Tardiphaga sp. vice304: one gene and its partner. The protein of the gene in region 2 interacts with the protein of the main gene of each other region in a pairwise test. Links are inferred from orthologs where the notes say so. Each region holds a gene or a part of one and is shown on either strand. Other genes may lie near its edges.

Region 1 (5,857 bases), 2.6 Mb from region 2 along the record:
CACCTAGCAAGGAACCAAACCATGGCGGACGCCGATCTGGATGTCGTCATCCGGCAGATTGCCAAACAGCAGAACAAGACGGTGCTCGCTGCCGCCAAGAAGCGCCGCGACCATTTCGCAGCGCTGGCCGCGAAGGCCACCGATCCCGGGAAGAAAGAACGCTTCAAGCAACTGGCCAAGGACGCGCTGGAGCACGGCATGTTCGCTGCGAAGCGCCTGATGACGTCTGCCGACAATGCCGCCGACAGCTACGCGCGCGCGATGCGCTTGGCGATGGACGCGCCGATCGCCAAGGCGGTGGCGGCAAAGAAGGCGCCGGTCGCCAAGGCCCCGGCCAAGACGGCCGCGCCCGCCAAAAAGCCGGCAAAGAAGAGCGCTAAGAAGAAAGCCTGATCAGTAGGGTAGGCAAAGCCGCGGCGCGCAACGCGCGGCGCGGCGTGCCCACCGCCCGCGAGGGTGGGCACGGCGCATGTGCGCCTTTGCCCACCCTACACGAGTGCCTTAAGCGCTTACGCCGCGTGGCTGACCACTTCGTTGATCCGGCGGCGGCGCCACAGCGTGCCGACGCCCAGCACGATGAGCACGCCGAGCAGGCCGCAGGCGATCTCGCCGCCATGGCCGCCCGACGTGAAGCGGGTCGTCAGGCCGATCGCGGTCATTACGCTGTCGAGCCCCGCCCCGACCGAACCGTTGAAGATATGATGCACCCACGGCATCACCGCGGGATCGGAGGCGATCACTTCGCCTGCGACCCAACCGAGCAAGGCCGCGCCGAGCCAGACCAGCACCGGCAGCCGGGTCAGCAACGCCATGATCAGCGCCGCACCGGCGACGATCAGCGGCACGCTGATGGCGAGGCCGAGGATCAGGAGCGGCACGCTGCCATTGGCGGCGGCAGCCACCGCGATGACGTTGTCGAGGCTCATGACGATGTCGGCCACGACCACGATCTGCACGGCCGCCCACAGATTCGAAGCGGCGTGAACGCCGTCGTCCTCCTGCTTCTCCGGCACCAGCAGCTTGGCCGCGATGACGATCAGCGCGAGGCCGCCGATCAGCTTCAGATACGGCAGTTCCATCAAGGTGGCGACGATGCCGGTGAAGATGATGCGCAGGATGACAGCCGCAGCGGCGCCGAGGATCATGCCCCACATCCGCTGCTTCGGGGCCAGCCCGCGGCAGGCCAGCGCGATCACCAGCGCATTGTCGCCGGACAACAGAACGTTGATCCAGATGATCTTGCTGACGGCGAGCCAGAACGCGGGCTGCTGCATTTCGACCTGGAACTGAACAAAAACCGATTTGATCGTCTCTGGATCAAAAATATTCAGCAACCAGTCCACAGCACGCCCCCCTTTATGATTATTTTCCGGCCTGTACCGGCCATCGGATAGTGTCGGCTGCGGCGCGATTTCGCGCCGCAGCCGGAATCGGCGTTAGCCGACGATCTCGTTGCCGGAGAAAAACTGGGCGATCTCGATCGCCGCGGTTTCCACAGCGTCCGACCCGTGCACCGAGTTCTCGCCGATCGACTTGGCGTGCGCCTTGCGGATGGTGCCTTCGGCGGCCTTCGACGGGTCGGTGGCGCCCATCACGTCGCGGTGCTTGAGCACGGCGTTCTCGCCTTCCAGGACCTGCACGACCACCGGGCCGGAGATCATGAAATCGACCAGCTCGCCGAAGAACGGACGCGCGCTGTGCACGGCGTAGAAGGTCTCGGCCTGCTTGCGGGTCATCAGGATGCGCTTCTGGGCGACGATGCGCAGACCGGCCTTTTCGATGATGGCGTTGATCGCCCCGGTCAGGTTACGCTCGGTCGCGTCGGGCTTCAGAATCGAAAAGGTACGCTCGATCGCCATGATTTTATCCTTGAAAACTGCCGTGGGATGATGGCCGGGCTTATATCGACGCGCCGTCGATACGGCAAGCGATCCGACCGGAGGCCGAGCGATACCATCCCGGCTATGAAAGGCAGAAGGCCTTCATGGTTTTTTGACTCAAATGCGCTGCAATCGAGAAAACAGGAAACAATTGTCGGATACCGGACTTAACTTGGTAATTCAACTGCCACGAGCATGAAGTGGACGACTGATGCAAAAGCGAATCAATACCGCAGAGGAGTCGATCGACCGCCTGACCAGCGCCTCGATCTGTACGGCGATTGGCGAGCGGCTGCGTCGCAACCTGAGCACCGAGAACAGCCAATTACCCTTGCACCTGCAGGACCTGATTGACCAAATGCAGCGTCAGGACGACGAGAATGCCCCACCGGCGCGTTGATGCCGTTTTGTTGCGATCCGAGGCCTCATCGGGCACAATCATCTTGCCTTTGTGCGCTGCAGCGGTGACAACCCCGCATGCTTTCAATCACAGACATTTCGATCCGGATCGCCGGCCGCCTGCTCATTGACGAGGGGTCGGCGCAGATTACGCCCGGATCCCGGGTCGGTTTCGTGGGCCGCAACGGCGTCGGCAAGTCGACCCTGTTCCATGCCATTCGCGGCGACCTGCCGCTGGAAACCGGCAGCATTTCGATTCCGCCACGCTGGACCATCGGCAGCCTTGCCCAGGAAGCCCCGGACGGCCCGCCGAGCCTGATCTCGGTGGTGCTGAAGGCCGATCTGGAGCGCGCCGCGCTGCTCAAGGAAGCCGATACCGCCACCGATCCGCACCGGATCGCCGAAATCCAGACCCGCCTCGTCGACATCGACGCCCATTCCGCGCCATCGCGCGCCGCGGCCATCCTCAGCGGCCTCGGCTTCTCCACTGCGGATCAGGAGCGCTCCTGCTCGGAATTCTCCGGCGGCTGGCGGATGCGCGTGGCGCTGGCGGCAACGCTGTTCTCGGCACCGGACCTGTTGCTGCTCGACGAGCCAACCAACTATCTCGATCTCGAAGGCACGCTGTGGCTTGAGGACCATCTCGCCAACTACCCGCGTACCGTCATCGTCATCTCGCATGACCGCGACCTGCTCGACACCTCGGTCGACCAGATCCTGCATCTCGACCGCGGCAAGCTGGTGCATTATCGCGGCACCTACTCGGCCTACGAGGAATTCCGCGCCAACAAGGAAATGCTCGACGCCAAGAACGTCAAGCGCCAGGAGGCCGAGCGCGCCCGGCTGCAGTCGTTCGTCGACCGCTTCAAGGCGACCGCCTCCAAGGCCCGTCAGGCACAGAGCCGCGTGAAAATGCTGGAGCGGATGAAGCCGATCTCGGCGCTGGTCAACCAGGACGTCCGCGAGATCGTGTTTCCGGCGCCGGAAAAGATCCTGTCGCCGCCGATCCTCGCGGTCGACAACGTCTCGGTCGGCTACGACCCCGCGCATCCCGTGCTCAACCGCGTCACGCTGCGCATCGACACGACGGATCGCATCGCTTTGCTCGGCTCCAACGGCAACGGTAAATCCACGCTGGTGAAGCTGCTCGCCAACAAGCTCAAGCCGTTCTCCGGCGAGATCACGCGCGCCGAGAAGCTCTCGATCGCCTACTTTGCGCAGCATCAGCTCGACGAGCTGGTGATGGACGCCTCGCCCTACGACCACGTCCGCAAGCTGATGCCGGAGGCGCATGAGAGCAAGGTGCGCGCGCGGGTCGGCACGATCGGATTCTCCGGCAAGGCGGGCGACACGAAAGTCAGCAGCCTGTCCGGCGGCGAGAAGGCGCGCCTGCTGCTCGGGCTCGCGACCTTCTTCGGCCCCAACATGATCATTCTGGACGAGCCGACCAACCATCTCGATATCGACAGCCGCGCGGCACTCGCCGAAGCGATCAACGAATATCCCGGCGCCGTCATCATGGTCTCGCATGATCGCTATCTGATCGAGGCATGCGCCGACCAGTTGTGGATCGTCGCCGACAAGACCGTCACCAATTTCGACGGCGACCTCAACGACTACCGCCGCATCGTGATGCAGCAACGGGGCATGCGCGCCAGCCCGCGCGACCGCGCCGCCACGGCCGAAAAGGGCGTCGCCAAGGATAAGGGCGCGCCGAAGGTCAAGGAAAAGAAGCTGCCGCTGAAGCAGCGCGTCGCCGAAGCCGAGACCGAGATGGCCCGCATCACCGGCATCCTCGCCAAGATCGACCTGGCGCTGGCAACGCCCGGTCTGTTCAAGAAGGATCCCAAGCAGGCCGCGCAGCTTGGCAAGGCCCGCTCCGGCGCGGAAGCTGCCCTCGCCCGCGCCGAAGAAGCCTGGCTCGCGCTCAGCACGCAGTACGAGAACAGCTGATCCCGTGTCCCGGACGCGGTGCAGCGTGCAACGCTGCTCCGCAGATCCGGGATCATCCCAAACGCCGGCGCTTGCGAAGGCCCCGGATCAGCAGCGCACCCCGCCGCAAGATGCGGCGCAGTGCGCAGCATCCGGGGAACGAGAAACTTCGGCTCTTGTGAGTGTTACTTAGGTCGCCGCGCGCTTCTTCGCGGCCTTCGGCCGTGCGGTCCGCGGCTGCGGGGCGGCTTCCGGCCCGCGCTCGACCATCGTCAGGCGGCCGGCCGTAAAGGTGTAGATGCCGGCACGGTCGCCGCGGGAATAGGTCAGGATCGCGACGCGGTCGCCGCGTCCGTTGTTGGACAGCGCGACGCTGTCGGGCGCGCCGGCGCCGCGAACCACATCGCATTCATTATGCCCGAGCGCGACCACACCACTATAGGAAGGCGCAGCCGCCGTGCCGTCGGCCATGGCATCGGGTCCCGGCGCCATGCCGGGGCACGAACCGTCGGCGCCGACGAGGTCGGCCTGGGTGACGGGCTTGTCAGGGGTCAGCGGCGGGGTTTCGATCGAGACGTTCTTGATGAAGACGCGGCCCGGCTTGGAGAACCAATTGGCGTCCTTCGACAGCAGATCGGTCTGGAACATCTCACCGCCGACGCCGGCACAACCGGCCAGCAGGGGTCCGGCGCACACGAGGGCCAGCAACGAAATCCGATAACGCCTGTCCTGTCGCACGATCAGCTCATCCCTACCCGGCACGCCACGTAAGCTCCTGTAGCACCACTGCTTTGCGGCGCCACCATGACATCGGCCGGATTGTCCCGGCGAATGGTAGAATTATCGTAAATGGCCGGTAATAGCGAGCCGACCTAGTTCTTCTTCTGCCAGCGGCCGCGCTCGTCGGTCTGCCAGTAGGTGGCGGCAAAGCCCCTCGCCTTGCAGTCGGTCCAGGCGGCACGCGCCGCAGCCAGAGCCTCGCCATCGTCGCCGTTGAACACCAGCACCATGCGCTCATAGCTCTCGCCATCCGCCGGGATCGCGGCGTTGTCGACAAGGAAGCGGACCTGCGCGCCGTTCGGATTGTCGGCGCCGATCGACAGCAGGATCGGCTGCTCGGCGGCATCTGCCGCAAGCCAGGTGGCATGCGGCAGGAACGAATCCTCGGTGTAGGTCCACAGATGCGCGTCGAGCGCCTCCGCCCGCTCTTCCGAAGTCGACTGCACGACGACCCGCCAGCCGCGCGCGAGAGACTTCTCGAGCAGCGGCGGCAGCACCTCTTCCAGCGACTTGTTCTGCAGGTGATAGAACAGGACCTCGGTCATGCCGCGGCCTCCTCCACCCGACTACTTCTTCGCCTCGTAATAGTCCGACACCAGCCGGTCGAGCAGACGCACGCCGTAGCCCGAGCCCCAGCTCTGGTTGATCTCGGTCTTCGGCGCGCCCATTGCGGTGCCGGCGATATCGAGATGCGCCCACGGCGTATCGCCGACGAAACGCTGCAGGAACTGCGCCGCGGTGATCGAGCCGCCATTGCGCGCGCCGGCGTTCTTCATGTCGGCAAACTGCGAGTCCATCATCTTGTCGTATTCCGGACCCATCGGCAGCCGCCACACCTTCTCGCCGGTCGACTGGCCGACCGCGTA
Region 2 (6,357 bases):
CCAGCACCAGACGGGCCGGATCTTCCAGGCTTTCCTTGACGCGGACCAGGAAGGTGACGGCTTCCTTGCCGTCGATGACGCGGTGATCGTAGCTCAGCGCCAGATACATCATCGGGCGGATCTCGATCTTGCCGGCGACCACCACCGGGCGCTCCTGGATCTTGTGCATGCCGAGGATGGCTGATTGCGGCGCGTTCAGGATCGGCGTCGACATCAAGGAGCCGTAGATGCCGCCATTGGTGATGGTGAAGGTGCCGCCCTGCATTTCGTCAATCTTGAGCTGGCCGTCGCGGGCCCGGCGACCGAAATCGGCGATGGTCTTTTCGATATCCGAAATCGACTTGCCGTCGCAATCGCGCACCACCGGGACTACCAGGCCCTTGTCGGTGCCGACCGCGACGCCGACGTGATAGTAGTTCTTGTAGATCAGGTCGGTGCCGTCGATCTCGGCGTTCACCGACGGGATGTCCTTCAGCGCCTGCACGCAGGCCTTGGTGAAGAAGCCCATGAAGCCGAGCTTGGTGCCGTGCTTCTTCTCGAACACATCCTTGTACTGGCTGCGCATCGCCATGATGTGGCTCATGTCGACCTCGTTGAAGGTCGTGAGCATGGCGGCGGTGTTCTGCACCTCCTTGAGGCGGCGTGCGATGGTCAGGCGCAGCCGGGTCATCTTGACGCGCTCTTCGCGGGCGGCGTCGTCGGCAGGCGACGGCGCGCGGACCTGCACGGCGGCCGCCGGCTGGCTGACCGGGGTCGGCGCCGACGCGGCCTTCTCGATCGCGGCCAGCATGTCGCCCTTGGTGACGCGGCCGTCCTTGCCGGAGCCGGCCACGCCGGCGGCATCGACGCCGCTCTCGGCGGAAATCTTGCGAACCGACGGCGCCAGCGGCGCATCGGCCGGCGGGCTCTTCTGGGAGGGCGCGGGAGTAGCAGCCGCAGGCGCTGCAGCAGCGGCCTTGGCGGGTGCCGGTGCGGCGGCAGGCGCAGCAGCCGGCTTGGCACCAGCGGCGCCATCGGTGATCTGGCCGAGCAGGGCGCCGACCGCGACGGTCTCGCCGTCCTTGGCGATGATCTCGCCGAGAATGCCTGCGGACGGCGCCGGCACTTCGATCGTCACCTTGTCGGTTTCGAGTTCGACCAAGGGCTCGTCGACAGCGACGGCATCACCGGCCTTCTTGAACCATTTCCCGATGGTGGCTTCGGTCACGGATTCGCCGAGCGTGGGAACGCGAATTTCAGTCATGGTCTATTTTCCTCTCGCGGCAGGGCGGCCGATGCAGCCAACCGCGCCAAAATCCTGGAGTGATACAAGTGCGCGAATGCCCCGCGCGAGCGGGGCATGGCGGTGGTGCGGTGGTGTTAGCTCAGGGCGTCGTCGAGGAAGGCCTTGAGCTGGGCGAGATGCTTCGACATCAGGCCGGTGGCAGTGGCCGCGGAGGCCGCGCGTCCGGCATAGCGCGGGCGCTTGTGGGTGGCATTGATCTGGTTCAGCACCCATTCGAGATAGGGTTCGATGAAGTGCCACGCGCCCATGTTGCGCGGCTCTTCCTGGCACCACACCACCTCGGCGCCCTTGAAGCGGCTGAGCTCCTGCACCAGCGCCTTGAGCGGCACCGGATACAGCTGCTCGATGCGCAGCAAATAGATGTCGTCGGCGCCGCGCTTCTCGCGCTCCTCGTAGAGGTCGTAATAGACCTTGCCGGAGCACAGCACGACGCGACGGATCTTGGCGTCGGGCTTGAGCTTGATCTTCTCGTCCGGCAGCTTCTCCGCATCGTCGAACAGGATGCGGTGGAAGGTGGTGCCGGCGCCGAGTTCGTCGAGCTTCGAGACCGCGCGCTTGTGGCGCAGCAGCGACTTCGGCGTCATCAGGATCAGCGGCTTGCGGATCTCGCGCTTGAGCTGGCGGCGCAGCACGTGGAAGAAGTTCGCCGGCGTGGTGGCGTAGACCACCTGCATGTTGTCTTCCGCCGCCATCTGCAGGAAGCGCTCGAGGCGCGCGGAGGAATGCTCCGGCCCCTGGCCCTCATAGCCGTGCGGCAGCATGCAGACCAGGCCCGACATGCGCAGCCACTTGCGTTCGCCGGACGAGATGAACTGGTCGAACACCACCTGCGCGCCGTTGGCGAAATCGCCGAACTGCGCTTCCCAGATTGTCAGCGCGTTCGGCTCGGCCAGCGAGTAGCCATATTCGAAGCCGAGCACCGCGACTTCCGACAATAGCGAGTTGATGACTTCATAATGGCCCTTATCGGGGCCGAGATGGTTGAACGGCGTGTAGCGGCTCTCGTCTTCCTGGTCGAACAGCACCGAATGGCGCTGCGAGAAGGTGCCGCGCTCCGAATCCTGGCCGGACAGACGCACGTGATGGCCATCCTCGATCAGGGTGCAGAACGCCAGCGCCTCGCCGGTCGCCCAGTCGATGTTGTTGCCGCTCTCGATCGCCTTGGCGCGGGTGTCGAGGAAGCGCTGCGCCGTCTTGTGGATGCGGAAACCGTCCGGCACCTTGGTGATCTTGGTGCCGATCTCGCGCAGCTTGGCGACGTCGACGCCGGTGATGCCGCGGCGCGGATCTTCTTCCTGGTCGGCGGACTTGAAGCCCGCCCACTTGCCGTCGAGCCAGTCGGCCTTGTTCGGCTTGTAGCCGGCGCCGGCTTCGAGCTCGGCATCGAGACGGGCGCGCCAGTCGGCCTTCGCCTTGTCGATCTCGCCCTGCGTCATCACACCGTCGGCGACGAGCCGCTTGGAATATAGCTCCAGCGTCGAGGCATGCGTCGCGATGTTCTTGTACATCACCGGCTGGGTGAATGCCGGCTCGTCGCCTTCGTTATGGCCGTGGCGGCGGTAGCAGAACATGTCGATGACGACGGGCTTGTGGAATTTCTGCCGGAATTCGATCGCGATCTTGGCGGCGAACACCACGGCTTCCGGATCGTCGCCGTTGACGTGGAAGATCGGCGCATCGATCATCTTCGCCACATCCGACGGGTAGGGCGAGGAGCGCGAATAGCGCGGATAGGTCGTGAAGCCGATCTGGTTGTTGACGATGAAGTGGATCGAACCGCCGGTGCGGTAGCCCTTCAGGTCCGACAATGCGAAACATTCCGCGACCACGCCCTGGCCTGCGAACGCCGCGTCGCCATGCATCAGCAGCGGCAGCACCGAGATGCGCGCATCCGGCGGATCGCCGTTCTGGTCCTGCTTGGCGCGGACCTTGCCGAGCACGACCGGATCGACGATCTCGAGATGCGACGGGTTGGCGGTCAGCGACAGATGGATCTTGTTCTGGTCGAACTCGCGGTCGGACGACGCGCCGAGATGATACTTGACGTCGCCGGAGCCTTCGACCTCGTCGGGATTGGCAGAGCCGCCCTTGAATTCATGGAACAGCGCGCGGTGCGGCTTGCCCATCACCTGGGTCAGCACGTTGAGGCGGCCGCGATGCGGCATGCCGACCACGATGTCGCGGACGCCGAGATTGCCGCCGCGCTTGATGATCTGCTCCAGCGCCGGGATCAGCGATTCCCCGCCGTCGAGGCCGAACCGCTTGGTGCCGGTGAACTTGACGTCGCAGAACTTCTCGAAGCCGTCGGCCTCGACCAGCTTCTGCAGGATGGCGCGGCGACCTTCGCGGGTGAAGGAGATTTCCTTGTCCGGGCCTTCGATGCGTTCCTGGATCCAGGCCTTCTGCGCCCGGTTCGAGATGTGCATGAATTCGACGCCGAGCGTCTGGCAGTAGGTGCGCTGGCAGATCGCGACGATCTCGCGCAGCGTGCCGTATTCGAGGCCGAGCACGTGATCGAGGAAGATCTTGCGATCATAGTCGGCATCGGTGAAGCCGTAGGAGCGCGGATCGAGCTCCTCATGGTCCTTCTGGCCTTCGATACCCAGCGGATCGAGATTGGCATGGAAGTGGCCGCGCATGCGGAAGGCGCGGATCAGCATCAAGGCGCGCACCGAATCGCGGGTCGCCTGGTTGATGTCGCCGGTCGGGGCTGCCGCGCCGGGCTTGGCGGAACCCGCCGACGCCTTGGCGGCCAGCTTGGCGCCGACGGCCTTCTCGACCTGCGCCCAGTTGCCGTCCATCGCGGAGGTCAGGTCGTCATTGGGAAGCACCGGCCAGTTGGCCTTCTCCCAGGACGGGCCCTCGGCATTCGCCTGGACGTCGGCGGGCGCGTCCTTCAGGCTCTTGAAGAACTCCTGCCACTCGGTATCGACCGAGGAGGGGTCCTTTTCGTAACGGGCATACAGTTCGTCGATATACGTGGCATTTGCGCCCTGCAAAAATGAAGAGAGGGCAAAAGCGGCATTCGCGTCCTGGCGAGACATGATTGCTTCCTGATTTTTGGCGTCGCGCGATAATGGGCGAGGGCCGATCCGTTCGTCGGAGCAGCCTGAATAGCGCGGACCTTCTACCCTATATAGGCAAAAGTTGCGCCCGGAAAATGCGAAGATCTGAATGCCGAGTCAAACATACGTGCGGAGCTGTTTACTCAACCGGGCTAAGGGTTTCGCGGGCCAATGCTGCAGCGTCGCCCTGCAGCGCACTGCGCCGGGAACGCTTGGCTGACACGCGGCCGCAGGCGTCATCGAGCAGGGCCTGCGCGGCCATCCCGGCGGCGTCCGCCACGCCGGGGTCGCGGGTCACCATGGCGGCCACGATGGCGCCGTCCATCAACAGGCCGATCTGATGGGCCAGGGCCTCCGGTCGCGCGGCGCCGGCGGCGCGGGCCAGGCCGGCGATGTGGCCGAGCACGAAGGCTTTATGGGTCATGGTGAGGGCGCGCAACCGGGTCTCGTCCTTGGGGTGTTCGCCGACCGCATTGATGAAGACGCAGCCGTAATAACCCTGTTCGCCGAACCACTTCTTCAACACCGGGAAGATCGAATCGAGCTTGGCCCGCGGTGTTTTCGCGGCTTCGATGCTGGCGATGAACCAGTTGCGCCAGACCTTGCCCTCGGCTTCGAGCACGGCCTCGACCAGATCGCTCTTGGACTTGAAGATCTTGTAAAGGGTGGTCTTGGCGGTGCCGGCTTCGGCGACGATGGCGTCGATCCCGGTGGCATTGATGCCGTTCTTGCAGAACAGCCGGGTCGCCGCATCCATCAGCCGGCCGCGCGGCGACACATGCGGGACGGTGATCTCGGCGTCATGCGGGATCGCATCGGTCATGCCCTTTCATATGTCAGGCGGCTCGACCGGTGCAAGCGATCATCGGCTCGTGGCGAACATTCAGGCGGCAAAACCGAAGTTTGGCGCATTTGGCGGCAGATCTTCCGGCGCCTGTTTTCGCGCCGTGCAGTTAACGGCTTCATAACGCTCGACTTTCCTCCGGCAGCCGCGATGGCACGCATCCTGCAAAGCTACAGAACGTTCCGTATCCGACCTGCAGGGAGAAACACCATGACCGCTGTTGCCGCAAAGACCGTGCTGACCGGCTGCCTGGCGCCGATCGACAAAGGCGGGCTCGAACAGTTGATCGCCAACGGCAAGGCCAATCCCAACGTCATCAAGACGCTGAAGTGCAAGACGGTGGCCGAGGGCAAGTTCCGCCACGCCAATTATATCCGCAACCTGCCGCCCTATATCGTCGATGAGCCGCCGGCGCTGCTCGGCGACGACACCGCGCCGAATCCGTCGGAAGCCTCGCTGGCCGCGCTGGGCTCGTGCATCGCGGTTGGCCTGCACGCCAATGCCGTGCACCGCGGCTGGATCGTCAACAAGCTCGAATTGCAGCTCGAGGGCGACCTCAACATCACCGCGGTGTGGGGCACCGGCGACGTCAGCGAGAAGCCGGTCGGTTTCACCGACGTCCGCATCAAGGTCGACATGGAATGCGATGGCGTTCCGCAGGCCGAGATCGACGCGCTGATCGACCACGTCAAGAAATGGAGCCCGGTCGCCAACACCTTCACCCGCCCGGTCAATCTCGAGGTCTCCGCGTAAGGCTCTTCACCTCTCCCCGCCAGAGCGGGGCGAGGGAAGAAAGCCATCAACCGCAGCGATGCGGTTGCGCCTCTATCCCCCGTGACGGAGACGATCATGACCACGATGGCTGCGCTGCGAAACGCCGACAAGGTTGAGCAGCAGACCGTTTCGTTCTTCGAAGGGGTCGCGTCGCTGGCACGGTCCGAGCTGACGCCGATCCTGCAGCAGATCGACGACGGCGAAATCTTTCCGGACAAAGCGATGCGCTGCTTCGGCGAGATCGGCGCCTGGTCCGCGCATGCCGACCTGCGAGACACCATCGGCGGCATCTCGGCGATCGCCGAAATCTGCGGCGCCACCGCCTTCATGGCGTGGTGCCAGGACACGTTGGTCTGGTACATCCTCAATTCCGACAATGCCGCGCTGAA

Evidence for each region. Proteins that work in one complex are often made in the same cells at the same time.
Region 1: the proteins of FNL56_RS02310 (region 2) and FNL56_RS14910 interact in binary tests that used the Escherichia coli proteins (3 or more experiments, as listed by UniProt). The link is inferred for Tardiphaga sp. vice304 from one-to-one orthologs.

What each region holds. Positions count from the first base shown.
Region 1 is NZ_CP041402.1:3,135,300-3,141,156, reverse strand. What follows is about bases 1,810-4,794. They hold FNL56_RS14910 (ABC-F family ATP-binding cassette domain-containing protein), read left to right. Parts: upstream 1,810-2,357; coding sequence 2,358-4,232; downstream 4,233-4,794. Other genes in these bases: FNL56_RS14905 (hypothetical protein), read right to left, coding at 4,401-4,794; FNL56_RS14915 (hypothetical protein), read left to right, coding at 2,092-2,280; ndk (nucleoside-diphosphate kinase), read right to left, coding at 1,810-1,859. Also shown: purN (phosphoribosylglycinamide formyltransferase), read left to right, coding at 1-7; FNL56_RS14930 (hypothetical protein), read left to right, coding at 22-393; FNL56_RS14925 (TerC family protein), read right to left, coding at 510-1,343; more of ndk, read right to left, coding at 1,437-1,809; more of FNL56_RS14905, read right to left, coding at 4,795-4,859; FNL56_RS14900 (DNA polymerase III subunit chi), read right to left, coding at 5,084-5,536; FNL56_RS14895 (leucyl aminopeptidase), read right to left, coding at 5,558-5,857. UniProt on the Escherichia coli protein: Genetic data indicate it may be involved in ribosome assembly or function.
Region 2 is NZ_CP041402.1:501,476-507,832, forward strand. Bases 1,160-4,644 are described here. They hold FNL56_RS02310 (2-oxoglutarate dehydrogenase E1 component), read right to left. Parts: upstream 4,330-4,644; coding sequence 1,360-4,329; downstream 1,160-1,359. Other genes in these bases: odhB (2-oxoglutarate dehydrogenase complex dihydrolipoyllysine-residue succinyltransferase), read right to left, coding at 1,160-1,243; FNL56_RS02315 (TetR/AcrR family transcriptional regulator), read right to left, coding at 4,490-4,644. Also shown: more of odhB, read right to left, coding at 1-1,159; more of FNL56_RS02315, read right to left, coding at 4,645-5,173; FNL56_RS02320 (OsmC family protein), read left to right, coding at 5,405-5,947; FNL56_RS02325 (acyl-CoA dehydrogenase family protein), read left to right, coding at 6,044-6,357. UniProt on the Escherichia coli protein: E1 component of the 2-oxoglutarate dehydrogenase (OGDH) complex which catalyzes the decarboxylation of 2-oxoglutarate, the first step in the conversion of 2-oxoglutarate to succinyl-CoA and CO(2).